Linked DNA regions of Methanosarcina mazei S-6. The main gene of each other region encodes a partner of the protein of the gene in region 3 in a complex. Links are inferred from orthologs where the notes say so. Each region holds a gene or a part of one and is shown on either strand. Other genes may lie near its edges. The genes, in order: fen, rnhB and MSMAS_RS17355.

Region 1 (3,116 bases), 3.5 Mb from region 3 along the record:
TGAGAATCGTAAGGTATTATTACCCAGAGTTAGTATATTGAATTACTTGTGTAAGCAGGTAAAGAAGGAAAGCTAATATGCACCTCAATCTTGAACCGATTGGTATTATCAAAAAGGTTGCAAATAAGTCGGAGATTTTGATTTATTCTGATTTTGAGCAGGTCATACGGAATATCGTCTCCAAAATAGGAGAAGGAGCGGAAATGGGCCAGAAGCTTCTGGTTATCCACAAAAACAACAGTAAAAAACAGATCGATGGTCACCAGGTCCAGGTTACGAAGGCTACTCTTCTGGAAAGGAAAGGGAATCTGCTGACAATATCCAAAATAGAGGCAAACGAAGACTCTGTAATTGATGTCCGGCTTGATCTGACTGCCTGAAATCTTCCGATTTCGACATATGTCGACAAAATCGCAGATTTCTTCAAATTTTTTTTCTCCTGAATAGCTTATACTGGAATTCCAGTGGTCGAGCCCTTATTTGGAACTCCTGAAAATGGGTTGCTGCAATTTTATATCACATCTTTCTATATCACAGCTTTCTGTTTACGAGAAGAGTACATCTTATGGAAAGTGTACGCTGGGGAGTACATCTAATGGAATGCGCAGGATCTGACAAGCAGGCACGAGGCTTACATAAAATGAAACAGTCTGTTAAATTTAATATTGATTTTTGCCCTGAGTTCCGGGGAGGAAATTTGATGGCTTTAAAAAGTCTATTTTCTCTTTAATTGTTTTCTCCTCGATCTGACACAAATTATCTTTATGCCTTTTTTACTTCTTTTTCCGGTAAAAACTTCTGTCCGGTAGAGCGTAAAACTTCAGTATACATAAAGCCTATTGTCAAATAACTGGAGATACCTTCAGTAATACATTCTCGCAATAAACCTGCTGGAGATGATTATTCACCTGACAGCAAAAGGGTTAATGATAATAAACAAAAAAAATGCATCATTGTTTGATATAGAGTTTTATTCTGAGGGAAAACATGGGTACGGATATAGGAGATCTGCTCCAGAAAAGAAAAATAGAACTTTCTGACCTTTCAAACCGGGTGGTTGCAGTTGACGCATTTAACACCCTGCACCAGTTTTTGAGCATTATCCGCCAGAGAGATGGAAGCCCTCTGGTTAATTCACAGGGGAAAGTAACTTCTCATCTCTCAGGGCTTCTCTATCGCACAGCCAGTCTGGTAGAGGCAGGTATCAAGCCTGTTTTCGTTTTTGACGGCAAGCCTCCTGAAATGAAAACAGGAACTCTGAATCGAAGGAAAGAAATCAGGGAATCTTCAAAGGAAAAGTGGGAGAATGCAAAAGCAGAGGGCAACCTTGAAGCTGCATATAAGTACGCCCAGGCTTCTTCAAAAGTTGACCAGGACATTATTGAGGACTCCAAATATCTCCTCGATATTATGGGCATCCCCTGGATACAGGCTCCATGTGAAGGCGAGGCGCAGGCTGCGCATATGGTTCTTAAAAAAGATGCTGACTGTGTTGCTTCCCAGGACTACGATTCTTTCCTCTTCGGAGCCCCGACTGTAGTCCGTAATCTGGCTGCCACCGGCAAACGCAAGCTCCCCGGGAAAAATGTGTATGTTGATGTTGAACTTGAAATGATTGAGCTTGAGGAAACCCTGGATTCCCTGGGAATCAACAGAGACCAGCTTATTGATATAGCAATCTGTGTGGGCACGGATTATAATAAAGGATTGGAAAAAGTGGGTCCCAAAACAGCCCTCAAGCTAATTAAAAAGCACGGAAACATTCATGCCGTGATCCGGGAAAAAGGTATGGAGATTGAAGCTCTGGACAGCATAAAGGAACTTTTTACCCATCCTGATGTTACGGATGACTATGAAATCAAATGGGGAAAACCCGACTCTGAAAAACTCATTAATTTCCTCTGTGACGAGAACGATTTCTCTGAAGACAGGGTGGTAAAAGCCGCAGATCGCCTTAAAGCGGCTTCAGGGGCAAGACAGCAAACTCTTGACCAGTGGTTCTGAAAGGCTTTCAGGATTGCGGCGAAGAAGGTTTAAGGCTGGCAGAATCTGAACCGGGGCATTCGAGGGAAAAATACACTCATTCTCACTTACAAGGAGCCGTGGACCTGAGCTTCTTTCCATGAACAGTGGTCTCTTTGCTGTAAAATGGCTTTTACAGGACTGATACTTACTTGTTGATCAGATCCGCCAGGTAGTCAGTCAGGTAAAAAAGACGTAAAGGACAAGGAGAGGTAAAAGTGCGCTGGTTAGGGCACAGGCTTTATGCCTGGGTGAATATTGCAGTAGATTCAAGGCTTTCTGTTAAGGAAGGACATGAGATCTCGGTAAGTGTGAAGTAACACTATGCTTCAAAGCCTTAATTAACTTTCAAACGCGTTTGTGCACGTAGACCGGGAGAATCGGGAGAGATTTTTCACCGGCTTCCGGAAAACGACCCCGACGTTGCCCATGTTAATTCTCCTGAATCCGTATCTCCCGGTAATTTCTCCCGGTAATTAATCCATCCTAACTCTTTTACCAGGGCTTCAGATTTTTCATATTCAGGTTCTGGTTATCTCTGCTCCGCTGTTTTTAGCCCTGGTCATCATCGTGACTCCGCCTACGGTTTCGTCAAGCATTTTCTGGACTTCTGTTTGAAGCCTTCTGCCTTCTTCTTTATTGTCCACAAGAGCATAGACCACAGGCCCGAATGAACTTACTCCGGCTCCATAACACTGGCTGCGCAGGAAAGAAGCAATATTCTTTACAAAATCCGGCCAGATAAGGCTCTCCCTCTTGTTAAAGCCGACAGTCTGGACATGATTTATTGCAGCTCCGAAACTCTCAATATCTCCCTCTATTACGGCAGGCATCATCTGCATGAGCACTACATGGGAAATTTCCCTTACTTCCTCTATGGGCAGGGGGCAGAATTTTTTGAATGTATCAATTTCCTCCTGGTCATGCATTCCTTTCTCATTTGGAATTGCTAACAGGATATCCCATTCAGGGAAATCCTCCCGGAAGAGAACTGGACCGGGAGGTACGCGGCTTGCAGCCGATGGCATAAATCCTCCCTTATCTTTAAATTTGTGTCCTCCGTCAACTATAAACCCTCCTTTCTCAAAAGCAGT
Region 2 (3,054 bases), 1.6 Mb from region 3 along the record:
TATTTATATAGGAATACTCAGATATTAGTCTTCCTATATTTTTGGAAATTTGTAAAGAGTTTCAGGTTACAATTTTAAGAATAAAAGAAGACAGTGCAAAAAGGAAAAACTGGATGATGTTTTACAGGTTTAGTAACATTGTTATTTTACAGGTTTAGTAACATTGTTATTTTACAGGTTTAGTAACATTGCTATTTTACATGTTTAGTAACATTGTTATTTTACAGGTTTAGTAACATTGCTATAATACACTTATATACGCTTCAGGCAAATTTAACTCTTCATGAAACTCACGGTCCTTGTTGACAATAACACCCTTATTGACAGGTATTTCCTTGCCGAACCCGGTCTGTCCTTCCTGCTGGAGGACTCTGGCACCAGAGTGCTTTTTGATACCGGATACTCGGATATTTTCCTCAAAAACGCCCGGAAAATGGGGCTTTCACTTCTGGACCTTGATTACGTGGTACTCTCCCACGGGCACCTGGACCACAGCTGGGGACTTGAGCCCCTGGTCCGCTTATTCCTTGAAGCAGGGATAGAAAAACTTCCTTTCAGGTCTCCAGTTCTTATAGCCCATCCCCTTGCCTTCGAAAGCAAAAAAATTGAAGATATTGGAGAAATCGGAAGCCTGCTAACTCCTAAAAAACTCTCGGGACATTTCAGGATGCAGCTTTCAAGCATTCCTGTCTGGTTGAGCGAGAATCTGGTTTTCCTTGGAGAGATTCCCAGGAACTTCTCCTTTGAGAAAGAGGCAGCTGTCGGATATGTGCAGGACAGCAAAGGAAATAAAGTTCCCGACCTCCTTCCGGACGACACCGCTCTTGCGTACAGGACTAGGGCAGGGCTTGTAATCATCACGGGCTGTTCCCATTCAGGGATCTGTAATATCACGGAGTATGCAAAAGAGGTCTGCGGAGACAGCAGGGTCCTTGATATAATAGGTGGCTTTCATCTCCTGAAACCCTCGGAAGAACGGATGCGGGGAACTCTCGAATACCTTAAAAAACTTAACCCTGCCTGTGTCCATGCGTGCCACTGTACTGACCTGAATTCAAAAATCGAGCTTTCAAAGGTTTGCAGGCTTGAAGAAGTGGGAGCCGGGCTGCAAATTGAGTACCTTTAACTATTTTTTCTTTTTCCACAGGCTTGATTTAAAGGAGAACGGAGCAGTTCTGAAAATTACTGGGAATTTTTTCCTCCAGCCTTTTCTTCCAGCCCTTTATTTATTTTTTTATTCAGCCTTGTTATTCAGCTTTTTTTCAATTCTTCACGGATATTTTCCACAGTCTGCCAGGACTGCCTGACGATATCGGGAAAATCTCCTCCGTGCTCTTTTCCCCATTTCAGCAGGAACCCTCTGGTCTTGGGGTCCGAAGGATAGCCGCTTCCGAAATCTATGCACCATTCTCTTTTGAGCTCTTCTATCAGCTCGTCCCTGCGCACCTTTGCAATGATAGAGGCTGCCGACACCACAGGATAAATCGCATCTGCCTGGTGCATGGAGACTACCTTTATTTTCTTTGCATGGTCAGGGCTGGTTTTTGCGTACTGCCTGAGCAGGTTTTCGGCAAAGCGTTCAGCTTTTACATCAGCGGCATCTGCATACACGATATCCGGCTTAAGCTGCTCAAGCACTTTTGCAAAGCAGACAACCATGATCTCGTTCATGCTCATTATTTTCCGGAGCTCGTCAATCTGAGAAGGGCTGACCTCAAAAATAAAATAGCCGTCAGCATGCTTTTTTATCTGGGATGCAAGCTGCTCCCTCTTTTTCGGCGTCAGCTTTTTGGAGTCCGCAACTCCCAGAACTTTGAGTATGTGGGCTTTGGATTCATCGATTTTTACGCCTCCTATGCACATGGGCCCGATTACCGGACCTTTTCCGGCTTCATCAATTCCTGCGATCATCATTCTATGGTTATCTCCTGCTGAAGGAAGAGAGCTTTTTTACTTTATAAAAGTAGGTACAGGTACATTTTTAAAAGTATTAAATAGTCTTAATAATGCAGGCTTATTTTTTCCCGGCTTCTAACTTTGAAATTTCCAGGAACCAGTAGCCTCCCCTCAAAACCATTTCACTCTCCGTCACCTTTATTTTATTTTTGAACAGCGGACAGTCGGTGACAAAAGTATGGAACTCCCCGTTTTCACCGCATGGATCGATTGAAGGATTGTGCTTTTTCAGGTCGCATATGAAATTTTCATCGATCTTTCTGCCAAGCCACTCTTTTCCCAGCAAATCGGCTTTGACACTGATAAGTATCACCTCAAACCCCGAATCTATGAGGCTATTTATAATCTACCTGGAATTCTTCTGCCAGAGCGGCATTATCAACTCGAGGCACAGTTCTCCGCAGATCCTGTCTACAAGTTTCCTGTGAGTCTCGATATGCCCGAAAACTGCCCCATCGATTTTCTCTCCATTATTTCTTAAATTACGGACCGCTTTTTTGAATTCCTGTTCATATGAAATAAAGTCCTTATGGATAAGGGGAATCCCGAGAGCTTCAGCCTGTGCATAAAGAAGAGCAGGATTGATGTCATGGGAGCCGCGCCTCCGGATTTCTCTGAAGTTCAGGAGGTGGGTCACCTCAAAACCTTCCAAGATTGCCCCATAACACGCGAGGCAACCGTCCTTACCTCCGGTCCAGGAAACAACCACCCTTCCTTTATCTGCCTTTTCTTCATCGACCTTTTTTTCATCGACTTCTTCTTCATCGACATCTTCTTCATCGAGATTTCCCTTATCGATCTTTTCTTTATCCACCTTTCCTTTATCGATCTTGCAGTTATCACTTTTATCGTCATCTTTTTTGATTCCATCACTCCTGATTAAAACGGGCTCTGTGTTCATCTCCTGTACACATGCACAATTTGAAAAAAAAGATTTTGTTTTTTACCGGCTCTCTGCCAGAATGCCCCTCAAAAAAGCCATATAATATTAAGAGATACTGTTTACTCTGAAACTTTTCTAACAATCCCCTAACAAAAGCATTAAATCTAAAGTAGATTATTTTTGGGGTTAAGTTAGCCAGCAACAGATGAGATGAA
Region 3 (2,944 bases):
AAACATACTACCCCCAGCCTGACCGTTGATACTGTAATTCTCTTTAAAAACAAGCTTGTTCTGGTGAAGAGAAAAAACCCTCCATATCAGGGAAAATTTGCCCTTCCTGGCGGCTTCGTCGAAATTGGGGAAAGTACAGAAACAGCAGCTGCCAGGGAAGTTTTTGAAGAAACAGGCCTTTCTGTGGAGATTCTCAAACTTATCGGTGTCTATTCCGACCCTGAACGTGACCCAAGAAGACACACGGTATCAGTGTGTTACCTTGCGAAAGGATACGGAGACTTAAAATCAGGCTCTGATGCTGCTGCTGTAGAACTTTTTGAGCTTGATTCTATTCCTGAGCTGGCTTTTGACCATAATAAAATGATAAATGAAGCAAAAAGTGATATTAATGCAGTTCTGTACTAAATGCAAAAGTATGATGTTTCCGAAAGATGGTAACTACCACTGCAGAAAATGTGGAAGCACAATACCGATTGAAAGCGACGCAAAGAATTTCGTCTCCAAAGCCAAAATTGATGATCACGAAGTAGTTGTACTCGAAGGAGAACAGACCTCAGGCCTGCCGACAACAAATGCAAAATGTCCGGAGTGCGGGAACAACACTGCAGCCTGGTGGCTAAGACAGCTCAGGTCTGCTGACGAATCCGAAACCCGTTTCTTCAAATGTACAAAATGCGGGTATACATGGAGAGAATACGACTGAATTTCATAAACACTTCTTACGGGCCTTTCTTAAAAACGTACTTCTGAAAAAATATAATACCGAAATATAGACTTCTGGATGACCATTTCGAGGTCAGAACTTCTTTTATGTTTCAGGCTGAGCCTGAAGCTTCCTTATTTTCTGACCAAGATTTATATAGTTGTCCGGCTTTGAACCTAATAATTTGCCCGGTTTCATGTATCAGTTATTCCAGTAAGGGAAGATTACCTTCAAGGGATAGAAAAATCCCAAATTGTAAGGAAATTTATATATCCAGTGATAGATAAGGAGTTTAAGGCTTAATTTATTTGATGGAGAAGAATCATGTTCAAGGCAGCAATTAATGCAGAGCTTCTGAAAGACGCAATTGCCTCACTGGCTGTAATTGTAGACGAGGTCAGATTCAAAATTAAACCCGAAGGTATTTCGGTAAAGGCGGTTGATCCCGCCAACGTTGCAATGGGGATTTTTGAGCTTGGGTCATCAGCTTTTGAGGAATATAGTGCTGATGAGTGTGAAATAGGGATCGATCTGAATAAGATTACCGACCTCCTGGGAATTGCGGACAGGAACGATACAGTACGTATGGAGCTTGATGAAGGTAGCAATAAGCTCCTGATTGATGTTGGAGGATTATCATATACTCTTTCTCTTCTGGACCCTTCAACAATCCGTGCAGAGCCCAGAGTTCCTCAGCTCGAACTTCCTGCCAAAGTTGTCCTGAACGGTGCAGACCTCAGGCGTGCCGTAAAAGCCGCAGAAAAAATAAGCGACCACATGCTTATGGGAGTCTCTGGCGATACTTTTTATATGGAAGCAAAGGGCGATACAGATCAGGTCCGCCTGGAAATGGGTAGAGACCAGTTAATCGACCTTAAAGCAGGTGAAGCCTGTTCCCTCTTCTCCCTGGACTACCTTACAGATATAGTAAAACCCACAAACAAGGTAAATGAGGTCACTCTCTCCCTTGGAAGGGATTTCCCCATCCTGATTGATTTCGAGATTGCAAACGGTGCGGGCAGAATCTCTTACCTGCTGGCTCCGAGAATCGAATCGGACTAAGGATGACATGCAGGCAGAAAAACTTGCATATTACCCATTCACTTCAGAAGCGTCTGCCTACGTTGGAAACCTGGGAATTTCCTTAGAAAGCCTGCTCAATTCGCGGGCTTACAGGGCTGCAAGAGCCCGTGGAATAGAAAGGGTAAAAGAAGCTCTTGAAGGAGAAATTAAAAAATCTCCTGTTTCGGGGGAAGCCCAGGTACTTTCAGAACTCCTTTCCTATCCATTTGCCAGGATGCTGGTCGCCTGCGTGGATGATCAACTCTTTACCCGACGTTATGCTCTGGCAGAAGCAAAGGCTGCTTATACTTTTTTGAGAAACGAAAATCCGGATTTTCTGCTGGAATTCGGAGATGATTTTGGAATTTCAGCAGATTCTCAGGATTCTTATTTCAGCATGCATTTTACGGACTATATCCGCTTTTCAAATTCCCTTAAAGACCCTTCATGGAAACTGACAAACCGCCAGTTGAGAGCAGGCAAAATAAAAATAACAAAAGAAGAGTTTTCAAGGCTTCTTGAAGAAGCGGTCAGGGAAAGGATTGAACAATCCTTCCCTGTCCCGGAAATCCCGCCCGAGGTATCCAGTTTCTGTTCACCTTACGCTGCCGAGATAAAGGACAAGTTCGAAGTCCAGAAAAAGAAATTCGGATCTACGGATTTCGGAGCTGTCAAACCGGAACTATTCCCCCCCTGCATTGCCTATGCGCTTGCTAACGTTCAGGGAGGAGTGAATCTTGCTCACTCGATGCGTTTTGCAATGACATCCTTCCTTCTCAATGTGGGAATGTCAGTAGATGAAATCCTGAACCTTTTCAATATCTCACCGGATTTTAATGCAGAAAAAACCCTCTACCAGATAGAGCATATCGCAGGTGCTACAGGAAATACTTACAAACCACCTGCCTGCGACACCATGAGGACGTATGGGAACTGCGTAGGAAAAGACAGGCTCTGCGAGAAAATAAGCCATCCTCTTGGATATTACGAGAAAAAAGTATTCATAAAAAATAAAGAAGGAGAAGAGGCACAGGGAAAAGAACAGGGAAAGGAGAAGGATGATGGGAAGGAAAAGGAAAACGGGAAGGAAAGTGAAGTGAAAAAGAAGAAAGAGAAGTGAAAAAGAAGAAAGAGAAGTGAAAAAAGAAGTAACAGCAAATGAATAATGTAAAACTA

What was found.
Region 1: the proteins of MSMAS_RS17355 (region 3) and fen are in contact, whole or in part, in a crystal structure (PDB 1RXZ), measured with the Archaeoglobus fulgidus proteins. The link is inferred for Methanosarcina mazei S-6 from one-to-one orthologs. Residues at the interface, in WP_010877842.1 of Archaeoglobus fulgidus: Asn43, Val44, Ala45, Met46, Pro120, Arg121, Pro123, Leu125, Gln151, Met192, Ser194, Asn218, Tyr219, Pro220, Ile237, Leu238, Ala239, Pro240, Arg241, Ile242, Glu243, Ser244; in WP_010877775.1 of Archaeoglobus fulgidus: Lys326, Ser327, Thr328, Gln329, Ala330, Thr331, Leu332, Glu333, Arg334, Trp335, Phe336.
Region 2: the proteins of MSMAS_RS17355 (region 3) and rnhB are in contact, whole or in part, in a crystal structure (PDB 3P83), measured with the Archaeoglobus fulgidus proteins. The link is inferred for Methanosarcina mazei S-6 from one-to-one orthologs. Residues at the interface, in WP_010877842.1 of Archaeoglobus fulgidus: Val39, Ala42, Asn43, Val44, Ala45, Met46, Leu125, Asp168, Ser194, Asn218, Tyr219, Pro220, Ile237, Leu238, Ala239, Pro240, Arg241, Ile242, Glu243, Ser244; in WP_010878125.1 of Archaeoglobus fulgidus: Ala74, Ile178, Ala179, Ile183, Arg190, Ser195, Asn196, Leu197, Arg198, Gln199, Lys200, Thr201, Leu202, Asp203, Phe205.

What each region holds. Positions count from the first base shown.
Region 1 is NZ_CP009512.1:490,884-493,999, forward strand. What follows is about bases 37-2,995. They hold fen (flap endonuclease-1), read left to right. Parts: upstream 37-987; coding sequence 988-2,004; downstream 2,005-2,995. Other genes in these bases: MSMAS_RS02100 (hypothetical protein), read left to right, coding at 78-380; MSMAS_RS02110 (beta-ribofuranosylaminobenzene 5'-phosphate synthase), read right to left, coding at 2,544-2,995. Outside these bases: more of MSMAS_RS02110, read right to left, coding at 2,996-3,116. UniProt on the Methanocaldococcus jannaschii protein: Structure-specific nuclease with 5'-flap endonuclease and 5'-3' exonuclease activities involved in DNA replication and repair.
Region 2 is NZ_CP009512.1:2,389,087-2,392,140, forward strand. The notes cover bases 84-2,980. They hold rnhB (ribonuclease HII), read right to left. Parts: upstream 1,915-2,980; coding sequence 1,252-1,914; downstream 84-1,251. Other genes in these bases: MSMAS_RS10235 (MBL fold metallo-hydrolase), read left to right, coding at 284-1,126. UniProt on the Methanocaldococcus jannaschii protein: Endonuclease that specifically degrades the RNA of RNA-DNA hybrids.
Region 3 is NZ_CP009512.1:4,029,292-4,032,235, forward strand. The notes cover bases 113-2,899. They hold MSMAS_RS17355 (DNA polymerase sliding clamp), read left to right. Parts: upstream 113-1,030; coding sequence 1,031-1,768; downstream 1,769-2,899. Other genes in these bases: MSMAS_RS17345 (NUDIX domain-containing protein), read left to right, coding at 113-408; MSMAS_RS17350 (transcription factor S), read left to right, coding at 392-706; priL (DNA primase regulatory subunit PriL), read left to right, coding at 1,776-2,888. Also shown: more of MSMAS_RS17345, read left to right, coding at 1-112.